2 regions of the Pseudoxanthomonas sp. CCNWLW251 genome follow, and region 2 is predicted to be linked to the other one. Evidence: predicted binding sites of a transcription regulator. Region 2 holds the regulator's gene; the other holds the start of a gene.
What was found. The regulator FliA, encoded in region 2, starts transcription of late flagellar genes. The targets are predictions, from matches to a motif close to TAAAGTTTNNCNNNCNNNGGCCGATAA.
Positions count from the first base shown of each region.

Region 1 (8,862 bases), on a different contig from region 2:
TAGACCACGCGCGGCGGTGCGTAGTAGCGGCGGTCGTCGTAACGACGGCCATCGTGGTAGCCGTGACGGTACGCCTGGCGCTGATCACGATAGTCGCGACGGTCATCGCGGCGGTCTTCGCGCCAGTCGCGGCGATCATCCCGCCGGTCATCCCGGCGGTCGTAGTGGTGCGAACGACCCCGGTCGTGGCCGCGATCATCGTCGCGCGCCAGCACGGGAGCGGTGACGGCGAAGGCCAGGACGGCGCAGGCCATGCTCTGGAAAATGCGCTTGGTATTCATGGAAACCCCTCTGTGTGGCACGTGAGTCCATGATGCGGATCGCATCTGAACCGATTCCCGCTGGAAAACGGTTACGGCTGTGTCAAAGGCGGGTTGGCGAAACGTATTCAGCCAGCGGTCGGGCGAGCCTTAGCGGCTATAATCGCCGCATTCCCAATTTGCCTCCCCGCCCGCCGTCCCCGGCCGGGCGCCGGGGCCTGCGTACCGGAGCCTGCATGTCCTCGCAATACATCTACACCATGAACCGGGTCAGCAAGGTGGTCCCGCCCAAGCGGCAGATCATCAAGGACATCTCGTTGTCCTTCTATCCGGGCGCCAAGATCGGCCTGCTGGGCCTGAATGGCGCCGGCAAGTCCACGGTACTGAAGATCATGGCCGGCGTGGACAAGGATTTCGAGGGTGAGGCCCGCCCGCAGCCCGGTATCAAGGTCGGCTACCTGGCGCAGGAGCCGGAGCTCAACCCTGAACACACCGTCCGCCAGGCCGTCGAGGAAGGCGTGGGCGATGTGCTGCAGGCGCAGGCCGCCCTCGAAGCCGTGTACGCCGCCTACGCCGAAGAAGGCGCCGACTTCGACGCCCTGGCCAAGGAACAGGAGCGTCTGGAAGCGATCCTCGCCGCCGGCGACGCGCACACACTGGAAAACCAGCTGGACGTGGCCGCCGACGCGCTGCGCCTGCCGCCGTGGGATGCCATCGTGGGCAAGCTGTCCGGCGGCGAAAAGCGCCGCGTGGCGCTGTGCCGCCTGCTGCTGCAGAAGCCGGACATGCTGCTGCTCGACGAACCGACCAACCACCTGGACGCGGAATCCGTCGAGTGGCTGGAACAGTTCCTTGCCCGCTACACCGGCACCGTGGTGGCCGTGACCCATGATCGGTACTTCCTCGACAACGCCGCCGAATGGATCCTCGAGCTCGACCGTGGCCGCGGCATCCCGTGGAAGGGCAACTACACCGACTGGCTGGTGCAGAAGGACGAGCGCCTGAAGCAGGAAGACAACCAGGAAAAGGCCCGCCAGAAGGCCATCCAGAAGGAACTGGAGTGGTCGCGCCAGAACGCGAAGGGTGGCCGCTCCAAGGGCAAGGCGCGCCTGGCGCGCCTGGAAGAGCTGCAGTCGGTCGACTACCAGCGCCGCAACGAGACCAACGAGATCTTCATCCCGCCGGGCGAGCGCCTGGGCAACAACGTCATCGAGTTCAAGAATGTCTCGAAGAAGTTCGGCGACCGCCTGCTGATCGACAACCTGAGTTTCCTGGTGCCGGGCGGCGCGATCGTCGGCATCATCGGCCCCAACGGCGCGGGCAAGTCGACGCTGTTCAAGATGATCACCGGCCAGGAAAAGCCGGACTCGGGCACCATCACCACCGGCCCCACCGTGCAACTGGCGTACGTGGACCAGAGCCGTGAAAAGCTCGAAGGCAACCACAACGTCTTCCAGGAGATTTCCGGCGGCCTGGACATCCTCAACATCAACGGCGTCGAGATCCAGTCGCGCGCGTACATCGGCCGCTTCAACTTCAAGGGCCAGGACCAGCAGAAGATGGTGGGCTCGCTGTCCGGCGGTGAACGCGGCCGCCTGCACATGGCCAAGACGCTGCTGCAGGGCGGCAACGTGCTGCTGCTCGACGAACCGTCGAACGACCTGGACATCGAAACCCTGCGTGCGCTGGAAGACGCGCTGCTGGAATTCCCCGGCAACACGTTCGTGATTTCGCATGACCGCTGGTTCCTGGACCGCATCGCCACCCACATCCTCGCCTTCGAAGGCGACTCGCACGTGGAGTTCTTCCAGGGCAACTACCGCGAGTACGAGGAAGACAAGAAGCGTCGCCTGGGCGAAGACGGCGCCCGTCCGCACCGCCTGCGGTTCAAGGCGCTGAAGTGACGTGTTCGCGCGCACAGATGCCTGATCGCCTCTGACCTTGCCCAACGAGAACGCCGGCCCTGTGCCGGCGTTCTCGTCTGCGATCGGTCACTGCGTTCGACCTGCAAATATGCGGCAATCGAATGCAAGGTGGGGTACTACCCTCCGACGGAGGTCGCCATCACCACTGCCACCGCTACCCCCCCATTACCCCGATGACAACGAAGAAGAGCCCACAACCCAGAAGGCCGCGCAGCAGCGATTTCCAGCGCGCATACGGCTGAAACAGCTGCATCAACGAAAAGATGCCGTAAACCGTCGAGACCAAGACCGACCACGCCGGCAAACCCGGGACCCAGCGTTGCAGAAGCAGCGCGATCGACCAGAAGACAAAGGTCTGGACGGTCAGGAAGGCCGCTATCACCAGCCATTCCGGGTAGTTCAGCGAACCGACGCGGTGAAAGGCCAACCGGAACGCCACTGCTTCGAACGGCAACAGCAGCAACGTCGCAGCCGCGAAATAGGCGTTCATCCAATCGCCGATCGACTTGGACGTGGTCGCCAACGCGGACGGCGATGCAGTTGCTCGCGTCGCCCATGCCGGTCTCCTGTCCGTGGTGCGCGGATTCGGGGCAAGCACCGCGCATGCGTCCAACACGCGACGTCTGGCCGCCCCATCCCGGGGAAATCGCGCACCGCGACGGTGCCGATTAAAGCACTCCGCTTGCGCGCCGATAGCGCCTCAACACGGGGAGCGACTTCACGCTGCCGCATTCCGGCGCCGTGTCGCCCCGCCCCCTTCCCCACAAGGAGTTCCATGAACGCATGCGCTGTCGCCCCCGTGCCCGACGCCGGCATCGACGACCACATCCAGTCGGTATCGGGATTATCGGATTCCTTGCTGAAACAACTGCGGCAATCGCTGCAGAAGATCGACGAGATCAACCGCATCACCCGCATCATCTCGATGAATGCACGCATCGAGGCCGTGCGTATCGGCAGCGCCGGACGCAGCTTCGGCGTGATCGCCGAAGAGATGGACACGCTGTCGCGACGGGTCAGCGACACCGCGCAGGAAATCGACCGCATGGCGGGTCGCACCAGCACCGATCTGCGCGAGCGACTGGACCAACTGCAGACCGACGTGCGCCGGACGCGGCTGACGGACCTGGCGCTGGCCAACATCGACCTGATCGACCGCAACCTGTACGAGCGCAGTTGCGATGTGCGCTGGTGGGCTACCGATGCGGCGATCGTCGCCGCCGCACAGGACCCGCAACCGGCCGCGCTCACGCATGCCAGCCAGCGGCTCGGCCAGATACTGGATTCCTACACCGTCTATTTCGACCTCGTGCTCACCGACCTGCAAGGCAATGTGCTGACCAATGGCCGGCCACGCCAGTACCCGTCCGCAGGCCACTCGGTCGCGCAGCAGGAATGGTTCCAGTCCGCCATGTCCACGCGCAATGGCGAAGAGTTCGGCTTCCAGTCCATGCATGCGAGCAGGCTTGCGGGCGGTGAGCGCGTGCTGGTCTACGCCTGCACGGTGCGCGAAGGCGGTCGCGTACAGGGGCGCATGCTGGGCGTGCTCGGTATCGTGTTCCGATGGGACGCACTGGCGCAGACCATCGTGGAACGGACGCCATTGTCGGAGGTGGAATGGCGCCGTAGCCGGGTCTGCATCGTCGATGCGCAGGGCCGGTTGCTGGCCGACACGCAGTCCGGCGCGGATGCCTCGCGACTCGATTTTCCTGGGCATGCATCCCTGTTCGCCCAGCCCCGTGGCGCGATCGACGTATCCATCGAAGGCCGCCCCCATTGCGTGGCACAGGCCGCGTCACCCGGCTACGAGACCTACCGCACCGGCTGGCATTGCGTGATCGTGCAAGGCGTCGACTGACGCCAGCAGCGCGGCTCAGTCCAGCCACACCTCGCCGTCACGCACCTGCACGGCGACGGCGCACAGCGAATCGCCGCGGCAGGGCCCGGCGACGCAGTCACCGCGTACGAGTTCGAACGAGGCACCGTGGGCGGCACAGACAAGATGGCCGTCCTTGCTCTTGAGGAATTGACCAGGCGCCCAGTCCAGCCGTCTGCCGGCGTGGGGACAGACATTGAGCCATGCGCGCACATCGCCGCCATCGCGATGCAGGATCAACGACTCGGCATCGTCGCCGATCACGGCTTCAACCTCGGCGAAACCGCCGTCGGCGATGTCATTCAGTGCGCTCAGTCGCATGTCGCTTAACGAAGTCCTCACACGGTCATCAAACGGTCATCCGATACTGCGCGTACCGGCTCCGGCCGCATTCTGTCACGACGCAACGCCATGTACGCACGCCATTTCCAGTTCAATGCCTTCCGCCACGTGTTCGCTCCGCGCAAGCCGCGCCATCCGCTGCTGCGGGTCGGCCTGGGCCTGCTGGGTGTGCTGCTGCTCGGCGTGCTGGTGTTCTTCAGCGTGTTCGTCGGTGCCGCGATGATCGCCGGCGGCCTGGCTTACAAGCTCCTGCGCCAGCGGGGCAAGCCCAGCGCGCGCGATGCGCGGGTGGTCGACGCGGAGTACCACGTGGTCCGCAAGCCGGTGCTGCCCCTCTCGCATTGAGCATCTTGGCGGGGCGAGCGCGTTCCCGCCTAAACTCTGCGGCCACATTCCCCGGGTGGCCGACATGACCGACATCATCCCTGCTCCGCCTGTTCCGCGCGTTCCGGTGCGCGGTGGCGGCACGTTCCCGGTGCGCCGCATCTTCTGCGTGGGCCGCAACTTCGCCGACCACGCGCGCGAGATGGGCGCGACCGCACCCGCTTCGAAGGCCGAGCGCGGCAGCCCCGTGTTCTTCCACAAGCCGGGCGACGCGATCGTCACCGCGAATGCGGATGTTCCCTACCCGCCGGGCACGCGCGACCTGCACCACGAGGTGGAACTGGTCGTCGCGCTGGGCAGCGACGCACCGCCCGGACCGCTCTCCCCCGGGGCCGCGAAGGCGCTGGTGATCGCCTACGGCGTCGGCCTGGACCTGACCCGTCGCGACCTGCAGGGCGCGGCCAAGGCCAAGGGCCTGCCCTGGGATACCGGCAAAGGCTTCGATCATTCCGCACCGGTCAGCGAACTGGTTCCAGCGGCGGATGTCGGGGTGCTGGAAGACCGCACGCTGACCCTGCGGGTGAACGGCGACATGCGCCAGCATGGCGCGCTGCACGACCTCATCTGGGACGTGGCCGACATCCTGCACGAGTTGTCCATGCTTTACGCACTGAAGGCGGGCGACCTGGTCTTCATGGGCACGCCCGCAGGCGTGGCTGCGCTGGTGCCGGGCGACACGTTCACCGCCACCCTCGACGGCGTGGTCGAGTTGCGCGGCCGTATTGCCGGCTGATCGACGGTGCGTGCGATATAGTCGGCGGCGACGCCGCAGAGGCGCCGACTGACGAGGACATGGGATGGGCATGATCAGCGAGTTCAAGGAGTTCGTATCGCGCGGCAACGTGGTCGACCTGGCCGTCGGCGTGGTCATCGGTGCCGCGTTCGGCAAGATCGTCAGCAGCCTGGTGGATGGCATCGTGATGCCGTTGGTGGGCCTGACGATGGGCGGCGTGAAATTCAGCGACCTGGCGGTGACCCTGCGCGCGGCGCAGGTGGATGCGGCAGGCAAGGAGATCGTGCCGGCGCTGCTGTTGAAGTATGGCGCTTTCCTGCAGACCGCCATCGACTTCCTGATCATCGCGTTCGTGATCTTCCTGTTCCTGAAAGCCTACAACCGCGTGCGTGCACCCGCGCCGGAAGCCGCCACGCCCGAGGACATCGTGCTGCTGCGCGAGATCCGGGACGCACTGAAGAAATAACGGCACGCGGCGTTCCGGATCGGCAACGCCGTCGACGGAAACACGGGGCCACGGGCTGGTAAGCTCGTGGCCTTCGTTTTTCCGGGACCCTCCATGCGTCTTGCTCCGCTGCTGCTCGCCCTGGCCGTCACCGCGCCCGCCTTCGCCGCCTCCCGCGAAACCCGCATCCCCGACACCGCACTGGCCACTGCCGCGCAACTGCGCGAGCAGGCCCTCACGGACCGCACCGGCTGGAACGTCGTCGAATCACTGACGACCGAAGTGGGCCCGCGCCTGGCCGGCAGCGAGGCCGACGCGAAGGCGGTCGCGTGGGCACAGGCGAAGTTCAAGGCACTCGGTTTCGACAAGGTGTGGATCGAACCGGTGACGTTTCCCAAGTGGGTGCGCCGCAGCGAAAGCGCGGCCGTGCTCGGCACGCACGCGCAACCGCTGACGATCACCGCGCTGGGCGGCAGCCCCGCGGGCAAGGTGGACGCGGAGATCGTGCGCTTCGCCGACCTGGCCGCACTGGAAGCGGCACCGGCGGGCTCGCTGGCCGGCAAGATCGCCTTCGTCGACTATCCGATGAAGGCCGCGCGTGACGGCAGCGACTACCGCAACGGCGGCGCGATCCGCTCGAAAGGACCCTCGGCGGCGATCCGCAAGGGCGCCATCGCGTTCCTGATGCGCTCGGCCGGCACCGACAACCACCGCGTCGCGCATACCGGCATCACGCGCTTCGACGAGGGCCTGACGCCGGTACCGTCCGCGTCGCTGACCATCCCCGATGCCGACCAGTTGGCGCGTCTGCTGCAGCGCGGCGCGGTGCGCGTGTCGCTCGCACTGGATTGCGGCTGGGACGGCGAGTACACCTCGCACAATGTCATCGGCGAGATCACCGGACGCAGCCTGCCCAAGGAAGTGGTGGTGATCGGTGGCCACCTGGATTCGTGGGACCTGGGCACCGGCGCGATCGACGACGGCGCGGGCATCGGCATCACCATGGCAGCGGGGCATCTGATCGGCCAGCTCAAGCAGGCGCCGAAGCGCACCATCCGCGTAATCGCCTTCGCCAACGAAGAGCAGGGCCTCTACGGCGGCAAGGCCTACGCGGAGAAGTACCTGGCCGACATCACGCGCCACCAGATCGCCGCCGAAAGCGACTTCGGCGCGGGCCGCATCTACGCGTTCAATACCGGCGCGCCGGACCATGCGCGCAAGGCGACCGAACAGATCGCGCAGGCACTGGCGCCGCTGGGCATCGAGTACGCACCCGGCAAGGGCAGCGCAGGCCCGGACATCAGTCCATTCGCCGCGAAGGGCATGGCGTGGGCGTGGCTGGCGCAGGACGGCAGCGACTACTTCGACCTGCACCACAACGCCGATGACACGCTGGACAAGATCGACCCGGCGGCGCTGGCGCAGAATGTCGCGGCGTACACGGTGTTCGCGTACCTGGCGGCAGAAGCCGAGGGCGATTTCGGCAGCCAGCTGAAGGAGTAGACCTGTAGGAGGGGCTTCAGCCCCGACCCTCACTGCTGACTACCGAGATCGCAAAAAAACGAAGTCGGGGCTGAAGCCCCTCCTACAGTTTTGTCGACAGACGCTGCTTCCACTGCGCCAGGAACACCGCCGTCGCGGCGGCGACGTTGAGGCTCTCGACTGCACCGCTGCCGGGAATCGACAGGCGCAGGTCGCAGGCCTCGGCGAGGCGCGCATCCATGCCCTCGCCTTCCGCGCCCATCACGTAGATCAGGCGTTGCGGCAGTCTTGCCGCGAACAGGTCATCTCCCCCGCGCACGACAGTGGCGGCCAGCGCAAAGCCTGCGCCGCGCAATTGCGCCAGCGCATTCTCCGGGTTGCCCATCCGCACCAGCGGCACCTGTTCGGCGCCGCCCTCGGCCACACGCGCCGCCGCACCGGACAGCGCCAGCGTGGAGTCGCGCGGCAGCAGGATGCCGGCCACGCCGAAATGCGCGGCCGAGCGCAGGATGGCGCCGAAGTTGTGCGGATTGCCCACGCCGTCCAGCCACAGCGCTGCGGCCGGCTGTCCCTCGGGAAGCGCACGCAACCAGTCCGTCATCGGCGACGGCGCCAGTTTCAGCACGTCGGCCACCACGCCTTCGTGGTGCGTGCTGGCAGCCAGGCGATCCAGATCACCCTCCTCCACCACCCGGTAGCCGACACGGTGCTTGACGCACCATGCCAGCAGGGGTTTCAGCGCGGGGATGCGCGCTTCGAGGAGATACAGCTTGCGGATGGCGTCGGGGCGCCGCGCGAACACTGCCTGCACGGCATTCAGACCGTACAGGCGCAGTTCCTCGCGTGAAGCGTCCGCAGGACGTTCGCCACCGGAGGCTTGGACGCGGGGTGGACGCTCATCCTGCGCCCTTGGCGGACGCCGGCGATCCGGCGGATTGCCGGGCGGACGCGGCGGACGGGTGTTCCAGGGATTGCTCACGTCAGGCCTGCTTCTTCCAGAAGTGCGCGTTGCGGATGCCGAGCGCTTCCGGATCGAAGGTCGGGTCCAGCCCCTGCTTCTTCTGCCGCTCGTAGTCGCGCAACGCGATCAGGGCCGGCTTCTGCAGGATCAGGATGGCGATGACGTTCAACCATGCCATCAGGCCCACGCCGATGTCGCCCAGCGTCCACGCCATCGCGGCGTTGTGGTACGCGCCGAACACGACCATGCCCACGATGCCCAGGCGCAGCAGCAGCGTCGCCAGCGGGTGGGTTTTCTTCACGCCGGCCAGGTAGGTCAGGTTGGTCTCGGCCATGTAGTAGTAGGCCATGATCGTGGTGAAGGCGAAGAAGAACAGCGCCAGCGCCACGAAGCCTGCGCCCCAGCCCGGCAGCACCGATTCCACTGCCGCCTGGGTGAACTGCGCACCTTCCGA
Region 1 is NZ_JBBEGA010000002.1:837,377-846,238, forward strand. Features, by position in the region: gene WBN46_RS10995 (RcnB family protein) at 1-281, opposite strand, end outside; gene ettA (energy-dependent translational throttle protein EttA) at 497-2,164, shown strand; gene WBN46_RS11005 (hypothetical protein) at 2,340-2,675, opposite strand; gene WBN46_RS11010 (methyl-accepting chemotaxis protein) at 2,961-4,043, shown strand; gene WBN46_RS11015 (Rieske (2Fe-2S) protein) at 4,059-4,382, opposite strand; gene WBN46_RS11020 (hypothetical protein) at 4,473-4,748, shown strand; gene WBN46_RS11025 (fumarylacetoacetate hydrolase family protein) at 4,813-5,520, shown strand; gene mscL (large-conductance mechanosensitive channel protein MscL) at 5,585-5,986, shown strand; gene WBN46_RS11035 (M28 family peptidase) at 6,080-7,468, shown strand; gene WBN46_RS11040 (TrmH family RNA methyltransferase) at 7,551-8,426, opposite strand; gene WBN46_RS11045 (alanine/glycine:cation symporter family protein) at 8,428-8,862, opposite strand, start outside.
Region 1: the regulator FliA is predicted to act here: its motif matches at 2,855-2,881, upstream of WBN46_RS11010 (methyl-accepting chemotaxis protein).

Region 2 (8,862 bases):
GTCGTTCTGTGAAAACGCGTTGCGGTCCAGACCAGCAACGGCCGGACCGGCCAGATCTGAAGGGTTCTTCTTCTCCGGCGGCGGCAGGCCCAGCGCGCCGAAGCCCTCGTGCACGCGACGGACGATGCCCGCGACGCGACGGATGATCTGGCCGGTGAGGTCCTGGTAGCTCTGCGCCAGGGCCATCTCCGACAGCCCCTTGCCGATGCTGTCCACCAGCGCCGCCTGCTCGGGCGACAGCGCGGTGCCCTTCAGTTGGGTGGCGTAGCCACGGCACTGTTCGGCCAGGTCCAGCGTGGTGTGGCTGGCCTGTTCGGTCATTTCCACCACATGGTCCAGGCGCGCGCAGGCGTCGTCCAGCTCGCCCGGTCCGGTGGGTGGCAGTTCGCCCAGCGTCTGCGCCAGCTCGCGCGCCAGGCGGCCCAGGCCCTGCATCATCGGCTGCGTGCGCCAGGCGGCGATGGCATCCAGTTCGCGACGCCAGCCGGCTTCGTCGCCCTGTTCCAGGGCATCCAGCGCGTGCTGCAGTTTTTCCACCAGCGCGGCGCGTGCGCCGGCGATATCGGCCACGGCGCTCATCAGGCGGCGGCTCCCAGGCGTTCGAAGATCTTGCCCAGCTTCTCTTCCAGCGTCTGCGCGGTGAACGGCTTGATGATGTAGCCGTTCACGCCGTTCTGCGCCGCCTCGATGATCTGCTCGCGCTTGGCCTCGGCGGTAACCATCAGCACCGGCAGGGTCTTGTAGCGGTCGTCGGCGCGGATGGCCTTCAGCAGCTCGATGCCGGTCATGCCGGGCATGTTCCAGTCGGTGACCACGAACTCGAAGCTGCCCTGGGACAGTGCGGTCAACGCGCTGTTGCCGTCTTCGGCCTCGGCGGTATTGGTATAGCCCAGGTCATTGAGCAGATTCTTGATGATGCGGCGCATTGTGGAAAAGTCGTCCACGATGAGGATGCGCATGTTCTTGTTGGCGGTCACATCGAACTCCAGTAAAGCGTGCCCGGTCAGGGGCAACGGCAAGGCAGGGGCTGCACGCGGCGGCCTACCGGAGCCTTATCGGCAGGCCGTGGGGATTCTTCAGTCGTTGTCTTCCAGGCCGGCGTCGGCCTTCTCGAACACCTGCAGGCGTCCGCGCAGCCGCACCATGGCCTGGCCGTGGATCTGGCAGACGCGCGACTCGCTGACGCCGAGGACGGCGCCGATCTCCTTCAGGTTGAGCTCCTGCTCGTAGTACATGGACAGCACCAGCTGCTCCCGTTCGGGCAGGTGGCCGATGGCCTTGACCAGTTGCTGGCGGAACTCGCTGCGCTCCAGGTGCTGCTGCGGCGAGGGGCCGCCGGTACGCGCGGTGTTGGGTTCGCCATGGTCGTCGATGTGCGATTCCAGGCTCAGCACCTGGCCACGCGCGGCATCTTCCATCAGGCGCAGGTACTCGGGCAGCGGCATTTCCATCGCACTCGCCACTTCGGTGGCGATGGCGGCACGGCCGGTGCGCTGTTCGATCTCGCGCACGGTGGCGGCCGCCTGGCGGGCGCGACGGTGGACCGAGCGCGGTACCCAGTCGCCGCGGCGGATCTCGTCGATCATCGATCCGCGGATGCGGATGGAGGCGTAGGTCTCGAACGAGGCGCCCTGCTCGGCATCGTAGCTGCGCGAGGCTTCCAGCAGGCCGATCATGCCGGCCTGCACCAGGTCGTCGATCTCCACGCTGGCCGGCAGGCGCGCGGCCAGGTGATGGGCGATGCGACGGACCAGGTCGGCATGCTGGGTGACGAAATCGTTCGCACTGCTGCGCTGTACGGCGCGGTATTGGGCGGCGGCGGTGTTCATGCGGCGACTCCCCGCTGGATCAGGCGTTCGACGAAGAACTCGACGTTGCCGCGCGCTCCCAGCGGCGGCTGCCAGCGTGCCGTCATGCGCGCGATCTCGGCGATGGCGCGGGCCGACGGGCTGCCCGGATAGGCTTTCACGACGGGCTGCTGGCGCTGCACCGCACGGCGCAGCCAGTCGTCCTGCGGCACCGCGCCGAGGTAGTGCAGGGCGACATCGCCGAGGAAACGCTCGCAGACGCGGGCGAGTTTTTCATACAGCTTCCGGCCCTCGTTGGGGTCGCGGACCATGTTGGCGATGACGTGCACGCGGTCCAGGCCGCGCTCGCGCGCGAGCACCTTGATCAGCGCGTAGGCGTCGGTGATCGAGGCCGGCTCGTCGCAGACCACCACCACGGTGTCCTGCGCGGCCTGGCAGAAGGTCAGCACGCTGTCGGTGATGCCGGCGGCGGTGTCGACCACCATGAAATCCAGCGCCCGCTGCAGTTCGGAGAACACGTTGACCAGGCCCACGTGCTCGGCCGGCGCCAGTTCGGCCATGTGGCGGAAACCCGACGAGGCGGGAACCACCAGCACGCCCTCGGGGCCTTCCAGCAGTACGTCTTCCAGTCCGCAACGTCCTGCGACCAGGTCGGCGAGGGTGAACTTCGGCGACAACCCGAGCAGCACGTCCACGTTGGCCAGGCCCAGGTCGGCGTCCATCAGCAGCGTGCGCTTGCCCATTTCGGCCAGCGACACGGCCAGGTTGACCGACACGTTGGTCTTGCCCACGCCGCCCTTGCCACCGGTGATGGCGATGACGCGCACGGGATGGAATGCGCCGGCGGCCGGCGGCGTGCTGCGGGGATTGGTCTGCAGCAGGTGGTCAGGCGACATGGGTGGCCTCGGTCGAGCAGGGTTCGTCGGCTTCGCGGCGCAGCTGGTCCAGCCGCAGCACGAGGTGGGCGCTGTTGGCGCGGTGGAGATCGTGGGGAACGCGCTGGCCGTCGGTTACCCAGGTCATCGGCAGCTGGTGGTCCACGACCACCGACAGGGCGCTGCCCAGGCGACCTGTCTCGTCCAGCTTGGTCAGCACCACGCCTTGCGGCTGCACGCTGCTGAAGCGGCGGACGACCTCGTCCAGGTCGGAGAAGTGCGAGTTGGCCGGCAGGCACAGCAGGGTCTTCACCTGGCCCGATGCGCGCAGCCAGTTGAGCTGGCCCACCAGGTTGCGGTCGCGCTGGCCCAGGCCGGCGGTATCGATCAGTACCAGCTTGTAGTCGCGCAGGCGCTCCAGCAGCAGCGCGAGGGCCTGCGCGCTGTCGGCCTCGTGCACGGCGATGCCGAGCTGGCGGCCGTAGCCGTGCAGTTGCTCGCGACCGCCGACCCGCACGGTGTCGGTGGTGATCAACGCCACGTCGCGTGCGTTGTAGCGCTGCGCGAAGCAGGCGGCGAGCTTGGCGATGGTGGTGGTCTTGCCCGCGCCGGTGGGGCCCACCAGCGCGATGACGCCGCCGGTTTCCAGCAGGTCGGTGTCGACCACCGGCAGCTTCTTCGACAGCAGGCCCAGCATCAGGCCACGGCCGCGGTGCAATTCGGTGTCGGCGGGAATCTGCAGGGCGATGTCGCGGGTGATGCCGGCGTCGAAGCCGTAGTCTTCCATCAGTTCCATCGCCTGCATCCGCACCGGCGAACCGCGCAGGCGTTCGTCGGTGAGGCGGTGCATCTCGCGCTCGATCATCTCGCGCATGGCGGACAGTTCGCCGCGCATCTGCACCAGCTGCTCGTCGCTCTCGCGGGCGTGCGTGGCGTTGTCGGTGACGACGGTCAGCGTCGGTACGGTGACGGCAGCGGGCGCCGGTACCGGTGCGATCACCGGTGCACGCGTGGCGTGCAGCGCGACGACCGGCGCAGGCTCGGGTTCCGGCAGCGACACCGGCGGCGCGATCGAGGGCAGCAGCGCATCCAGGTCGAGCGTGTCATCGGCGTCGGCGCGCGGCGCGGGCTGACGGCGCGGCGGTGCAGCGGGTTCGCTCGCGGCGACCGGCTCGTTGGCGGGAGCGGCCGGCAGGCAGGCGGCCAGCTTGGCGGCGAAGGATTCGGGTTCGATCAGCAGCGGCGCGATGTCGCGGACGACCGGCGCCGGCATCTCGCCGGTGATCGGCGCGGGCGTGGCGGCCACCGGCGCGCGTGGCGCTGCGACGGGTGCTGCCGGCGGTGCGATCGACGCAGGTGCGGCGACGGCCGGCTTGGCGGTCCCGGCACGCGGTGCAGCGGGGACGGCCGGCTGGCGGCGGGCGAAGTAGCTGGCGGCGGCTTCGGCCGGTGACAGGGCCGGAGCGTTCGCGGTCGGTGCCTGCGGCGCCGGGTCGAGCAGCGGATGCAGCGGCGCAGGGGGCGTGGCCGGGCGCATCGCTTCCAGCGTGCGCTGCACCAGCGCTTCGTCGTAGTTGCTGGCAGCAACGATCTCGATGCCATCCTCGGTCACCCGGTTGGACAGGATCACCGCGTCCGGGCCGTGTTCCTGCCGGACCATCGCGAAGGCGGTGCGCATGTCGGGGGCGACGAAGCGTTTGATTTTCATGGCGTGCTATCCGGTTCGATGTCGCGTCGGGTTCTGCTGCTTCCGGTCTCAGCTGATCGTGCCGACCAGCTTCAACCGCTTGTCCTCGGGAACCTCGCTGTAGGCCAGCACCGACAGCGAAGGGACGCTGTGGCGGACCAGGCGGGCGAGGGCGGCGCGGACCGAACCCGGTACCAGCACCACCGCAGGCTCGCTGCGGGCTTCCTGCTTGTTCACCACGTCGGCGAGGCTCTGGTGCAGGCGTTCCGCCAGTCCCGGTTCCAGCGCCGCGCCGGTTCCCTGGGTACTGTCCTGCAAGACGCGTTCCAGATTCGGCGCCAAGGTATAGACGGGCAGTTCCGGCGCCATGCCGGAGATTTCCTGCACGATGAACCGGCCCAGCGAGGTGCGTACCGCAGCGGTCAGTGCGGCCGGATCGGCGTTCTGCGGGGCGAACTCGACCAGCGCCTCGACGATGCGGCGCAGTTGGCGGATCGGCACGCGCTCGATCAGCAGGTTCTGCAGCACGCGCACCACCGTGGCCAGCGGCAGCGCCTTCGGGGTGAGGTCCTCGACCAGCTTCGGCGCGCTGCGGCCCAGCTGGGACAGCAGCTGCTGCACTTCCTCGTGGCCCAGCAGCTCCGGCGCGTGTTCGCGTACCAGATGCGAGAGGTGGGTGGCCATCACGGTGGCCGGATCGACCACCGTATAGCCCAGCGATTCGGCGGTGGCTTTCTGGTGCGACTGGATCCACACCGCGTCCAGCCCGAACGCCGGGTCCTTGCCGGGGATGCCGTCGATGGCGCCGAACGCGCCGCCCGGATCGAGGGCCAGCTCGCGGTCGGGATGAATCTCGGCCGACGCCACCGGCACGCCATGCACCAGCAGGCGGTAGCCGTTGGACGGCAGTTCGAGGTTATCGCGGATGTGTACCGGCGGCACCAGGAAGCCGAGGTCCTGCGTCAGCTTGCGGCGCACGGCCTTGATCCGCGACATCAGTTCGCCGCCCTGGTTCTTGTCCACCAGCGGGATCAGCCGGTAGCCGACTTCCAGGCCAAGTGGGTCGACCGGGCGCAGCTCGTCCCAGGTCAGTTCGGCGTTGCGGTCGGGGGCACCGGGTGCGGGCAGGGCCGCCAGGTCGCCGGCAGCGGCCTCGGGGCTTTCCTGGGTCCGCTTCCACATTTTCCAGGCCAGGTAGCCCAGGCCGGCCGCGAGCGTCAAAAAGGCGACGTTGGGCATGCCGGGCACCAGCCCGACCAGGCCCAGTACGCCCGCCGACACCGCCAGCGCCTTGTGCTGGCCGAAGGCCTGGCCCATCACCGCCTGGCCCATGTCCTGCGAGCGCGAGGCGCGCGTCACCAGCATGGCGACCGAAGACGACACCAGCAACGCAGGCAGCTGCGCGACCAGGCCGTCGCCGATCGACAGCAGGGTGTAGGTGGAGGCCGCGTCCGCCGCCGCCATGCCGTGCTGGAACATGCCCACAGCAAAGCCGCCGACCAGGTTGATGAACAGGATCAGGATGCCGGCGATGGCGTCGCCGCGGATGAACTTGTTGGCACCGTCCATCGCGCCGTAGAAATCGGCTTCCTCGCGCACTTCCTCGCGGCGCGCCTTGGCTTCCTCGCGGGTCAGGATGCCGGCATTGAGGTCGGCGTCGATGGCCATCTGCTTGCCGGGCATCGCGTCCAGGATGAAGCGCGCCGACACTTCCGAGATGCGCCCCGCGCCCTTGGTGATCACCACGAAGTTGATGATGGTCAGGATGGCGAACACCACGATGCCGACCGCGTAGTTGCCGCCCACCACGAATTCGCCGAACGCGGCGATGACCTTGCCGGCGGCGTCATGGCCGTTCTGGCCATTGAGCAGGATCACGCGGGTGGACGCCACGTTGAGCGCCAGCCGCAGCATCGTGGTCATCAGCAGGATGATTGGGAAGATGGTGAAGTCGAGTGGCCGCTTCACGTACACCACGGCCAGCAGCACCACCAGCGAGATGGCGATGTTGAAGCTGAAGAGCGCATCCAGCACCGGTGGTGCCAGCGGCACCACGATCATGGCCAGCAGCGCCAGCACGACCAGGGGTGCGCCGAGGCCGTTCTTCAGCATCTCCATCCAGCGCATGCCGCCGACGGGTTGCGCACTCATGCCTTGCCCCCGTGCTCATCCACGTCCACCGCGGGCAGGTCGGGCAGCGGGGCCTCGCCCACGCGCCAGGCACGCAGCTGGTACACGTAGGACAGGATCTGGGCGACGGCGGCGTAGAGTCTCACGGGGATTTCCCGGCCAAGTTGACCTTCGCGATACAAGGCGCGTGCCAAAGGGGGCGCCGAGACGATGGCGATGCGGTGGGCATCGGCCACTTCGCGGATCCGCATGGCCAGTTCGTCCACGCCCTTGGCGACCACCGTGGGTGCGCCCATCTGACCGGCCTGGTATTTCAGCGCCACCGCGTAATGGGTCGGATTGACCACGATCACGTCGGCGGTGGGCACGTCTTCCATCATCCGGCGCTGCGACAGCTGGTGCTGCATCTGGCGGATGCGGCCCTTGACCTCGGGGCTGCCCTCGCTTTCCTTCATCTCTTCGCGGAGTTGCTGGCGCGTCATCTTCAGTTTCCGCAGCCAGTTCCATTTCTGGTACGGCGCGTCGATGGCGGCCAGCAGGATCAGGCCGCCGGTGGTCGCCAGCAGCAGGGTACTGGTGAAACTCAGGCCGCTGCGCACGGCCTGTTCCAGCGGCATGGTCAGCAGTTCCCGCAGCGGGTTCAGGCCCAGCTTCACGCAGATCGCCGCCGCGCCGCCGATCAGGGCCACGCGCAGCAGCGACTTCAGCAGCTCGGCCACGCTCTCGGCGCCATACAGCCGCTTGAGGCCGGCGGCGGGGCTGAGCCGCTTGAAATCCGGCATCAGCGCCTTCTGCGAGAACTGGAAGCCGCTCATCGCGATCGGTGCGGCCAGGCCGGCCAGCACGCAGATGCCGGCCACCGGCGCGACCACCGCCAGCAGCTTCAGCAGCAGCAGGCCGACATGCCCGAACAGCTGGTCCGGCTGGCGCATCAGCGCGGGGTCGGGCGTCAGCGCGATCTTCATCCAGCCGAGCGTGTCGCGTGCCAGGCCCGGGCCCATCGCGATGATCGCCAGCACGCCGGCCCCGAAGACGGCCGCCGTCGCCAGCTCGCGCGAACGCGGGATGTTGCCCTGTTCACGGGCTTCGCGGCGTCGTTTTTCGGTAGGGAGTTCTGTGCGTTCGCCGCTTTCGTCCTGCTCAGACATGGCGCGTTTCCGACGGGGTCGGAGGGGGCACTGCAAGACCTGTTCCAGTTCGCGACCGCGGTGCGACGTGGAATTGTCTAACGTCGATGGCAGCCGCTACGATGCGGGCCGATGCTCCGTCTTCTCCGCCGCCATTGCTTCCGGCTGCTGCGCCTGCCCGCGCTGGCGGTGCTGTTGCTGGCCGTGCTGGCGAACCCGGTACTGGCCTCGCTGGGCGACCTGCACGAGTTGGGCAGCGGCGGCGACCACCTGCATGCGGTCAGCGAACATGCGGGTGAATCCGCAGGCAACGACCATGGTCACGCGGATGGGGAGGCGGGCGAGGGGGATCTTCTGCACGCCCTGATGCACGCCAGCCACTGCTGCGGCCACCTGACCGCCATCGTGCCCGCGGCGATGCGCGTGCCAGCCATGAAGCTGCTTTCCGCCGCGCCCGTCGCGGCCACGATGGCGGTGCCACGCGCGCCGGCCACCTCCCTGCTGCGTCCTCCGATCAGCGCGTGATGTCCATGCCGGGCTGACGTCCTGTCGCCCGCGCTCCATCACCGACTTTCCGGAGAATTCCCATGTGGTTGCGACTGGCGGCATTGGCCGCCTTCGCGATCGCGCCGTGCGTGCATGCACAGGCGCCATCGCCCGCTGTTGAATCCCTGACGCTGGACGACGCCATCGCGCGCGTTGCCCGTGTCCATCCCGACCTGCGCCTGTTCGGCGCCCGCACCGACGCACTGCTCGCCGAGCGCGATGCCGCGATCCTGCGCCCGCCGTTGAGCGCCGGCATGCAGGTGGAGAACATGCTGGGCACGGGCGACGCCCGTGGTTTTTCCGGGGCCGAACTCACGCTGACATTGGCCGGCGTGCTGGAACGGGGCGGCAAGCTGGATGCCCGCCGCACGCTGGCACAGGCACGCATCGATGCCCTGGCCGTGCAGCGCGAGGCGCAACGCCTTGACCTGCTGGCGGATGTGGCGCGCCGCTATCTAGCCGTCACCGCCGCGCACGCGCAACACGAGATCGCCGAACAGGACATGGCGCAGCGCCGCCGCACCGTGGCGGCCGCGCGACAGCGGCTGCAGGCGGGCGCGTCTCCGGAGTCGGTGCTCCTCACCGCGCAGGCCGCACTGGCGCGTGCAGAGATGGCGGCGGCACGCGCGAAGCAGCAGCAGGACGCCGCGCGCCAGCACCTGGCCGCGTTGTGGGGCGAGCGCGATCCC
Region 2 is NZ_JBBEGA010000003.1:223,624-232,485, reverse strand. Features, by position in the region: gene WBN46_RS14155 (protein phosphatase CheZ) at 1-579, opposite strand, end outside; gene WBN46_RS14150 (chemotaxis response regulator CheY) at 579-959, opposite strand; gene WBN46_RS14145 (RNA polymerase sigma factor FliA) at 1,077-1,829, opposite strand; partial or broken gene WBN46_RS14140 (MinD/ParA family protein) at 1,826-2,638, opposite strand; gene flhF (flagellar biosynthesis protein FlhF) at 2,694-4,391, opposite strand; gene flhA (flagellar biosynthesis protein FlhA) at 4,440-6,521, opposite strand; gene flhB (flagellar biosynthesis protein FlhB) at 6,518-7,648, opposite strand; gene WBN46_RS14120 (hypothetical protein) at 7,760-8,152, shown strand; gene WBN46_RS14115 (TolC family protein) at 8,215-8,862, shown strand, end outside.